One region of the Xanthomonas hawaiiensis genome, then DNA from elsewhere that is predicted to be linked to it. Evidence: predicted binding sites of a transcription regulator. Region 1 holds the regulator's gene; the other holds the start of a gene.
What was found. Region 1 encodes FliA, which starts transcription of late flagellar genes. Its sites were predicted from a motif close to TAAAGTTTNNCNNNCNNNGGCCGATAA; they were not measured.
Positions count from the first base shown of each region.

Region 2: a site for FliA is predicted at 1,987-2,013, ahead of PG878_RS17255 (methyl-accepting chemotaxis protein). Genes of this name have one in related genera too.

Region 1 is NZ_CP115873.1:2,582,825-2,587,238, forward strand. Features, by position in the region: gene flhF (flagellar biosynthesis GTPase FlhF) at 1-555, shown strand, start outside; gene PG878_RS11150 (MinD/ParA family ATP-binding protein) at 542-1,426, shown strand; gene PG878_RS11155 (RNA polymerase sigma factor FliA) at 1,423-2,172, shown strand; gene cheY (chemotaxis response regulator CheY) at 2,192-2,584, shown strand; gene PG878_RS11165 (protein phosphatase CheZ) at 2,585-3,196, shown strand; gene PG878_RS11170 (chemotaxis protein CheA) at 3,201-4,414, shown strand, end outside.
Region 2 is NZ_CP115873.1:4,053,920-4,058,333, reverse strand. Features, by position in the region: gene PG878_RS17265 (M14 family metallopeptidase) at 59-979, shown strand; gene PG878_RS17260 (DUF3228 family protein) at 1,139-1,696, shown strand; gene PG878_RS17255 (methyl-accepting chemotaxis protein) at 2,201-4,414, shown strand, end outside.

The DNA.
Region 1 (4,414 bases):
GAGCGCCATGCCGCCCGCGACGTGGCCCTGGTCACCACCGACACCATCCGCGTCGGCGGCCGCGAACAGCTGCACAGCTACGGCCGCCAGCTCGGCATCGCCGTGCACGAGGCCGACAGCGACGCCGCGCTGCAGCAGCTGCTGGAGCGCCTGGCCGACTACAAGCTGGTGCTGATCGACACCGCCGGCATGGGCCAGCGCGACCGCGCCCTGGCCGCCCAGTTGCACTGGCTGCGCGCCTCGCGTGTGGTCCGGTCCTTGCTGGTACTCCCCGCCAACGCCCATTTCTCCGACCTGGACGAGGTGGTGCGCCGGTTCGCCGGCGCCGACCCACAGGGGGTCATCATGACCAAGTTGGACGAGACCGGGCGGTTCGGCAGTGCCTTGTCGGTGGTCGTGGACCACCGCCTCCCCATCACCTGGGTGACCGATGGACAGCGCGTGCCGGACGACCTGCACCGCGCCAACGCCGCCAGCCTGGTATTGCGCCTTGAAGATTTGCGGCGCGCTGCCGATAAGCCCTGTACTCCGGAGCAGACCCATGCCGTCGCGTGACTACGTCAATCTGACCAATGCCTTCCCCCTGTCGGCGACGCGCAGCGAACCGCTGGGTCCGGTGCGCACCATCGCCGTGACCGGCGGCAAGGGCGGCGTGGGCAAGACCAACATCTCGGTCAACCTGTCCATGGCGCTGGCCGACATGGGCAAGCGCACCCTGCTGCTGGACGCCGACCTGGGCCTGGCCAACGTCGACGTGCTGCTGGGGCTGACCCCCAAGTTCACCGTGGCCGACCTGGTCGCCGGGCGCTGCACCCTGGAAGAGGTGCTGATCGACATGCCCAACGGGCTGATGGTGGTGCCCGCCGCCTCCGGCCGCCGCTACATGGCCGAGCTGCCGCCGGCCCAGCACGTGGGCCTGGTCAACGTGTTCTCCGAGCTGCAGCGCGAGCTGGACATCATGATCGTCGACACCGCCGCCGGCATCACCGACAGCGTGCTGACCTTCTGCCAGGCCGCGCAGGACGCGGTGGTGGTGGTCTGCGACGAGCCGGCCTCGATCACCGACGCCTACGCCCTGATCAAGGTCCTCTCGCGCGAGCGCGGCGTGGACCGGGTGCAGATCGTCGCCAACATGGTCCGCGACCTCAACGAAGGCCGCCTGCTGTACGACAAGCTCAGCCGGGTCTGCGAGAAGTTCCTCGGCGACGTGTCGCTGAACTACCTGGGCTGCGTGCCGCAGGACGACTGGCTGCGCCTGTCGGTGCAGCGCCAGCAGCCGGTGGTCAAGGCCTACCCGTCCAGCCCGTCGGCGCAGGCGATCAGCGAGATCGCCCGGCGCACCGCACGCTGGCAGGCGCCGACCGCCCCGCGCGGCAACGTCGAGTTCTTCGTCGAACGCATCATCCAGCGCGGGGTGGCCGCATGAACGCCGCCGCCCACTACCGCGCCGTCCAGCGCAACAGCGCCAACGACTACATCGCCCAGCACTCGGACCTGGTCCGGCGCATCGCCCACCACCTGGCGGCGCGGCTGCCGGCCAGCGTCGAGATCGACGACCTGATCCAGGCCGGCATGATCGGCCTGATCGAGGCCTCGCGCAGCTACGACGCCGAACAGGGCGCCTCGTTCGAGACCTACGCCTCGATCCGCATCCGCGGCGCGATGATCGACGAGATCCGCCGCGGCGACTGGGTGCCGCGCTCGGTGCACCGCCGCGCCCGCGACGCCGCCTCGGCGATCCGCAAGATCGAACAGAGCACCGGCCGCGCCGCCGCCGCCAACGAAGTGGCCGCGGCGATGGACATGCCGCTTCCCGAATACCTGCGTTTGATGGAAGATGCCGCCCGCGGCCAGGTGCTGAGCCTGGAGTCGCGCATCGAGGACCATGGCGAGCTGGATACCATCGCCAAGGGCGGACCCAATCCGCAGCAGATGCTCGAGCGCAGCGAATTCGGCCGCGAGCTGGGCAAGGCCATCGCGCAGTTGCCCGAACGCGAGCAGTTGGTGCTGTCGCTGTACTACGAGCAGGAATTGAACCTCAAGGAAATCGGCGCGGTGCTCGGGGTCAGCGAGTCGCGCGTGTGTCAGATCCATGGCCAGGCCACGGTACGGTTGCGCGGACGCCTGAAGGCGTTCGAGGTCGCCGATGCCGGTCTGGAAGACGAAGAATAGGAACCCTTAGGAGTCAGTGGTGAACAAGAACATGCGGATTTTGATCGTGGACGATTTCTCGACGATGCGACGCATCGTCAAGAATCTGCTCGGCGATCTGGGCTTCACCAACACCGCCGAGGCCGAAGACGGCAACAGCGCCCTGGCCGCGCTGCGCTCGGCGCCGTTCGAGTTCGTGGTCACCGACTGGAACATGCCGGGCATGACCGGCATCGATCTGCTGCGCAACATCCGCGCCGACGACAAGCTCAAGCACCTGCCGGTGCTGATGGTCACCGCCGAGGCCAAGCGCGAGCAGATCATCGAGGCCGCGCAGTGCGGCGTGAACGGCTACATCATCAAGCCGTTCACCGCGCAGACGCTGCAGGAGAAGCTGGGCAAGATCTTCGAACGCCTGGGAGCGACCGCCTAAATGGAAGCCACCGCCGAACGTACCGCCCTGATCGAACGCCTGCAAGGCGCGCTGGACGCGCTGGAAAACGGCGACGAGGCCGGCTGGCGCAGGGAGATCGACACCCTCGCCGCCTGGCGCACGCGGCCGATGATGCAGGGCCTGAGCCGGCTCGCGCGCGATCTGGGGCAGGCGCTCGGCGAACTGCCGGTGGTGCCCAGCGAGGCCGGCGAGCTGGACGACGCCTGCTCGCGCCTGGACCACGTGGTGGAGATGACCGAACAGGCCAGCCACCGCACCCTGGACCTGGCCGAGGAATGCCGTGCGCTGGCCGACCAGCTCGCCGCCGGCGGCCTCAGCGGCGACCAGGGCGAGATCCTCGACAAGATCCGCCACAACCTCACCGAAATGGCCCTGGCGCAGAGCTTCCAGGACCTGACCGGGCAGATCATCCGCCGCGTCGCCGGCATCGTGCGCCGCGTGCACGAGGGCTTCGGCGCGCTGGGTCTGCCGCCGAAGGAAGAAAACAAGAAGGCCGACGGCAGCCTGGCCGGCCCGGCCCTGCCCGGCCTGGACCGCCACGGCGTGTCGCAGCACGACGCCGACGACCTGCTGTCCGGATTGGGACTGTAATGCCATGAGCGCCGTACCCGACGACATCGCTGCCGACTTCATCATCGAGGCCCAGGAAATCCTGGACCGGCTCGGCGAGCAGTTGGTGTCGCTGGAGCAGGCGCCCGAGGACAGCGGCCAGCTCAACGCCGTGTTCCGCGGCTTCCACACGCTCAAGGGCGGCGCCGGCTTCCTGGCGATCAACGCCATGGTCGAGCTGTGCCACGCCGCGGAGGAAACCCTGGGCATGGCCCGCGCCGGCCAGGCCACCCTGCAGGCGCGGCACTTCGACGCCGCGCAGCAGTCGCTGGACTACCTGCAGTCGATGCTCGACGCCTTCGGCAGCGGCCAGGAGCCGCCGCGCGCGCCGCCCGAGCTGATCGCGCAGTTCGACGCCCACGGCGACGCGGCGCCGGCAGCGGCCAAGAGCGCCGCGCCGGCGCCCGCCGCGGCACCCGCCGCCGTCCCGGCCACCGCCGCGGCCGCGGGGGACCTGATCAGCGACGACGAATTCGAGGCGCTGCTGGACCAGTTGCACGGCGATGCGCCGCCGACGGCCACGCCGCAGGCGCTGCAGCCGGCGCCGCGCGCGCCCAGCGCCGCGCCCAAGGCCGCGGCCGCCCCGGCCAAGGCCGCCGAACCCGAACACACCGTGCGCGTGGACACCAAGCGCCTGGACGCGATCGTCAACCTGATCGGCGAACTGGTGCTCTCGCGCAACCGCCTCAAGACCCTGCGCGTGCGTCTGCGCGACGAGGAACTGGACCGCGCGGTCAGCAGCCTGGACATCGCCACCGCGCGCCTGCAGTCGGCGGTGATGCGCACGCGCATGCAGCCGGTGGGCAAGGTGTTCTCGCGCTTCCCCAAGGTGGCGCGCGACGTCGCCCGCTCGCTCAACAAGGAAGTGGAGCTGGAACTGATCGGCGCCGACACCGAGCTGGACCGCAACCTGGTCGAGGCGCTGGCCGATCCGCTGGTGCACCTGGTGCGCAACGCGATCGACCACGGCATCGAGGCGCCGGCGCTGCGCGAGGCCACCGGCAAGCCGCGTGGCGGCCACGTGCGCCTGTCGGCGCAGCAGGAAGGCGACTACGTCAGCATCGAGGTGCAGGACGACGGCGCCGGCATCGACCCGGAGCGGCTGCGCGCCAAGGCCCGCGAGAAGGGCCTGATCGACCCCGAGGCCGCCGCCCGCCTGACCACCGAGGAATGCCTGCACCTGGTGTTCCTGCCGGGCTT
Region 2 (4,414 bases), 1.5 Mb from region 1:
CGCGGCCGCTGCGCTTTGCTACAGTCGCCGCCCTCACCTGTCGACGCGGAGCCGCATCATGACCAGCGCAGCCTTCTATCCGATCGGAACCCCCGGCGTGCCCTGGGGCGCCGCCGAGAAGGCGGCGTGGCTGGCCGGGCAGCCGCGCCGGCGCAGCTATCAGGACGAGGTGGTGGCGGCCATCGAGCGCCTGCGCGGGCCGTGGGATCTGGTCGAGTACGGCGAACTGGCGTACGCGCAGGAGCGCTATCCGCTGCTGGCGCTGCGCAGCCGCGATTGGAACGAGGCGCTGCCGTGCATGCTGGTCACCGGCGGCGTGCACGGCTACGAGACCAGCGGCGTGCACGGTGCGCTGCAGTTCGCGCAGCAGCATGCCGGGGACTACGTCGGCCGCGCCAATGTGCTGCTGGTGCCGTGCGTGAGTCCATGGGCGTACGAACGCATCCACCGCTGGAACGCCGATGCGCTGGATCCCAACCGTTCGTTCCGCACCGACAGTCCGGCGCAGGAGTCGGCGGCGCTGCTGCGTCTGGTCGCGCCGTTGCGCGAGCACATTCGCATGCATATCGATCTGCACGAGACCACCGACAGCGACGAATCCGAATTCCGTCCGGCGCTGGCCGCGCGCGATGGCGTCGACTACGCGCCGGGCGTCATCCCCGATGGCTTCTACCTGGTCGGCGACAGCGAGAATCCGCAGCCGGCCTTCCAGCAGGCAGTCCTGGCCGCGGTGGCACAGGTCACCCATATCGCGCCGGCCGACGCCGCCGGCGAACTGATCGGCACGCCGCTGGCGGCGCCGGGGGTCATCAACTATCCGGTGAAGCGGCTGGGCCTGTGCGCGGGCATCACCGACGCGCGCTACACCACCACCACCGAGGTATATCCGGACAGCGCCAGCGCCACGCCGGAGCAGTGCAATGCCGCGCAGGTCGCGGCAGTGCGCGCGGCGATCGACTACGCGTTGGCGCATCCGTAGTCTGTAGGAGCGGCTTCAGCCGCGATGCCTTACCGGTAACGCACATCGCGGCTGAAGCCGCTCCTGCGTCGGGCTTCCGAACGCCAGGACACGCTGGCCGCGGTGGGCACTGGCGGTGCCGCGCGCTACGCTAGTCCGCCCTTGTCCGCCATGCATGCCATGTCCATCGTCCTCACGCCGTTCGCCCGCACCCGCCTGTTCCCGCGCGACGGACGTCGCAATGCGATCCAGGACTGCACGCCGGAGCAGTTCGAGCAGCATCTCAACGCCAACGCGCCGCTGCAGGTGCTCGACGGCTATGCGCCGTTCTGCAAGTTGCACGTGCACCGCAACTGGACCTCGACGCGCTGCCTGACCGTGCCGATCACCGACGCCAACCGGCGCCTGCTGCGTTCCGGCTACGAGGCGCGCAGCCGCGAGGAACTCCCGGTGCTGGTGCGCTGGTTCGAAGGCGTCGAGCCGCCGGTGGCCGCCTACCTGCTGCCGATCCTCTACAGCCGCGACCAGCTCGCGCACGAGGGTGCGCCGATCGAGGCGGATTGGGGCGTGGTCGGTTGCCTGTATACCGCCGAGCCAAAGGAGATACCGATGGCGCCGATCACCATGCTGCGCAATGCGCTCGGCGTGGAGGAGGGCGGCTCCGGCGTGCCGTTGGATCGCGACGCCTACCGGCGCAGCGTGGCGTTCTGGGAACACAACGCCAACTGGCGGCCGTAAGCGCAGCCCGAACGCGGTCCGCGTGCAGTGCCTGGCCGGGCACGCATCGCGTTGTTCGCTGGGCGATGCATGCGTCCCAGGTCACCGTGCAGAGGCGTGATCGCCCCAGAGCCGGTCGCGCATCCGCGCATGGTCTTTCCCGCATTCTGCGTGCCGTCGCCGCCGGCACGCGTTGCTGCATCCGTGCACGCGGTTGTTCACTGATGCACAAATGCGGTAGGAAACTGCGCGCTGCCGCGCGCTTTCACCGCCAACCCATGTCCGTTCATCGGCATCTCGCGGGATGCCCATCAAGTTTGCCGATGGCGGGACGATAGCCAGGGGTGGGTCGCCATGCAGCAGCGCCAGGACGCAAGGTCCGGCGGCGCGTCGCGGCCCGATGGGGAGTGCGTCTTGAGCAGGGCATCGGCAACGGACACGGCGCGCTCGCGCCGCGCCGCAGCGGGCCGCGGCGCGACGCATTCCTCCGCGACCGTATTCCCTCCCCCTACCAAGGAAGTCGTCATGTCCACTCCGTCGCCGCATCGCCGTCGCGGCAGCATCGCCAAACGCCTGATGCTGGGCACCGGCCTGCTCGCACTGGCCTGCTTCGGCCTGACCGCGATGATCATCTACTGGCGCAGCAGCGATGCGCTGCTGTCGACCTCGCGCACCAGCATCGAGAACCTGGCGCAACTGGAAGCGCAGCGCGTGTCGCGCGAGATCGGCGTGGCCTTCGACGCCAGCGAGGCATTGGCCAACAGCTTCCGCGTGCAGCACGCCGCCGGTCTGTCGCGCGCTACCGCCACCGCAGTGTTGCGCAGCCAGCTCGACGCGCATCCGCAGTGGCTGGGCATCAGCACCATGTGGGAGCCGGATGCCTTCGACGGCAACGACAAGGCCTTCGTCGGCGCCGAGGGCCATGACGCGACCGGCCGCTACATGACCTGGTGGTCGCGGCAGAACGGCCAGTTGGTGCGCGAGGCGCTGCGCGACTACGAGAAGCCGGGCGATGGCGACTGGTACCTGCTGGCGCGCAACACGCACAAGCCGGTGGTGATCGAGCCGTACTACTACCCGGTGGCCGGCAAGGACACGCTGATGACCACGCTGGCCACGCCGATCCTGGAGAACGGCCGCTTCCTGGGCGTGGTCACCGTCGACTTCACGCTCGATACCCTGCAGCAGCGCATCGCCGCGCTGCGGCCGATGGGCGAAGGCCATGCCAGCCTGTTGTCGCCGTTGGGCATGGTCATGGCCAGCCGCGATCCGCAGCAGGTCGGCAAGACCCGCAGCGATGCCTGGTCCAAAGACATGCTGGCGCGCGTGGCCAAGGGCCAGGTGGTGTTCGACCATCGCCGCGCCGACGGCGAGGATGCGTTGAACGTGTTCGTGCCGCTGAAGATCGGCGATGCGCCGCAGGCGTTCGCGCTGGGCATCTCGGTACCTTACGCGCTGGTGATGGCCAAGGCGCGCGCGCTGCTGTGGACGATCGCCGCGGTCGGCCTGCTCTCGGCGCTGCTGCTGAGCGGCGCGCTGTATCTGCTGCTGCGCCGGCAGGTGCTGGATCCGCTGGCCGAGGCCGTGCGGGTGTCCTCGGCGGTCGCCGCCGGGCGCCTAGACAGCCAGGTCCGGCATCGTCGCGACGACGAATTGGGCCAGTTGCTGGACGCGATGGGCAGCATGCAGACGCAGTTGCAGGCGGTGATGCAGGCGCAGGCGGAGATGGCGCAGCGCCACGACGCCGGCGAGATGAGCTACCGCATGGACGCCGCGCGCTTCCCCGGCGAGTACGGGCGCATGGTCCACGGCACCAATGCGCTGGTCGCCGCGCACGTGGACGTGCAGCGGCGCCTGGTCGAGGTGATGTCGCAGTACGCGATCGGCAACATGCAGGTGGACATGGAAGCGCTGCCGGGCGAGAAGGCGGCGATCACCGAGGCGATGCGCACCACCAAGCGCAGCCTGCAGGCGATCAACCAGGCCATCACCGAGCTGGCGCAAGCCGCGGCCTCCGGCGATTTCTCCCGGCGCGGCGATGCCGAGCGCTTCCAGTACGACTTCCGCGGCATGGTGGTCGGGCTGAACCGGCTGATGGAGCTGACCGAAGGCAACCTCTCGGCGTTGTCGGCGCTGTTGCGCGCGGTGGCCCAGGGCGACCTCACCGCGCGGATGCACGGCGAGTTCCATGGCGTGTTCGCGCAGATGCGCGACGACGCCAATGCCACCGTGGAGCAGTTGACCGGCATCGTCGGCCGCATCCAGCACGCCACCACCGCGATCAACACCGCCGCCAGCGAGATCGCCGCCGGCAACGACGACCTGTCGCGGCGTACCGAGCAGCAGGCGGCCAACCTGGAAGAGACCGCGGCCTCGATGGAGGAGTTGACCTCCACGGTGAAGCAGAACGCCGCGCATGCGCATCAGGCCAATCGCCTGGCGCAGGACACCGCCGACGTGGCCTCGCGCGGCGGCGCGGTGGTCGAGCAGGTGGTGGAGACCATGTCCGGTATCGCCGGCGCGTCGAAGAAGATGGCCGAGATCATCGGCGTGATCGACGGCATCGCCTTCCAGACCAATATCCTGGCGCTCAATGCCGCGGTCGAAGCCGCCCGTGCCGGCGAGCAGGGCCGTGGCTTCGCGGTCGTGGCGAGCGAGGTGCGCGCGCTGGCGCAGCGTTCGGCGACCGCGGCGCACGAGATCAAGGGCCTGATCGACGCCTCGGTCGGCAAGATCGAC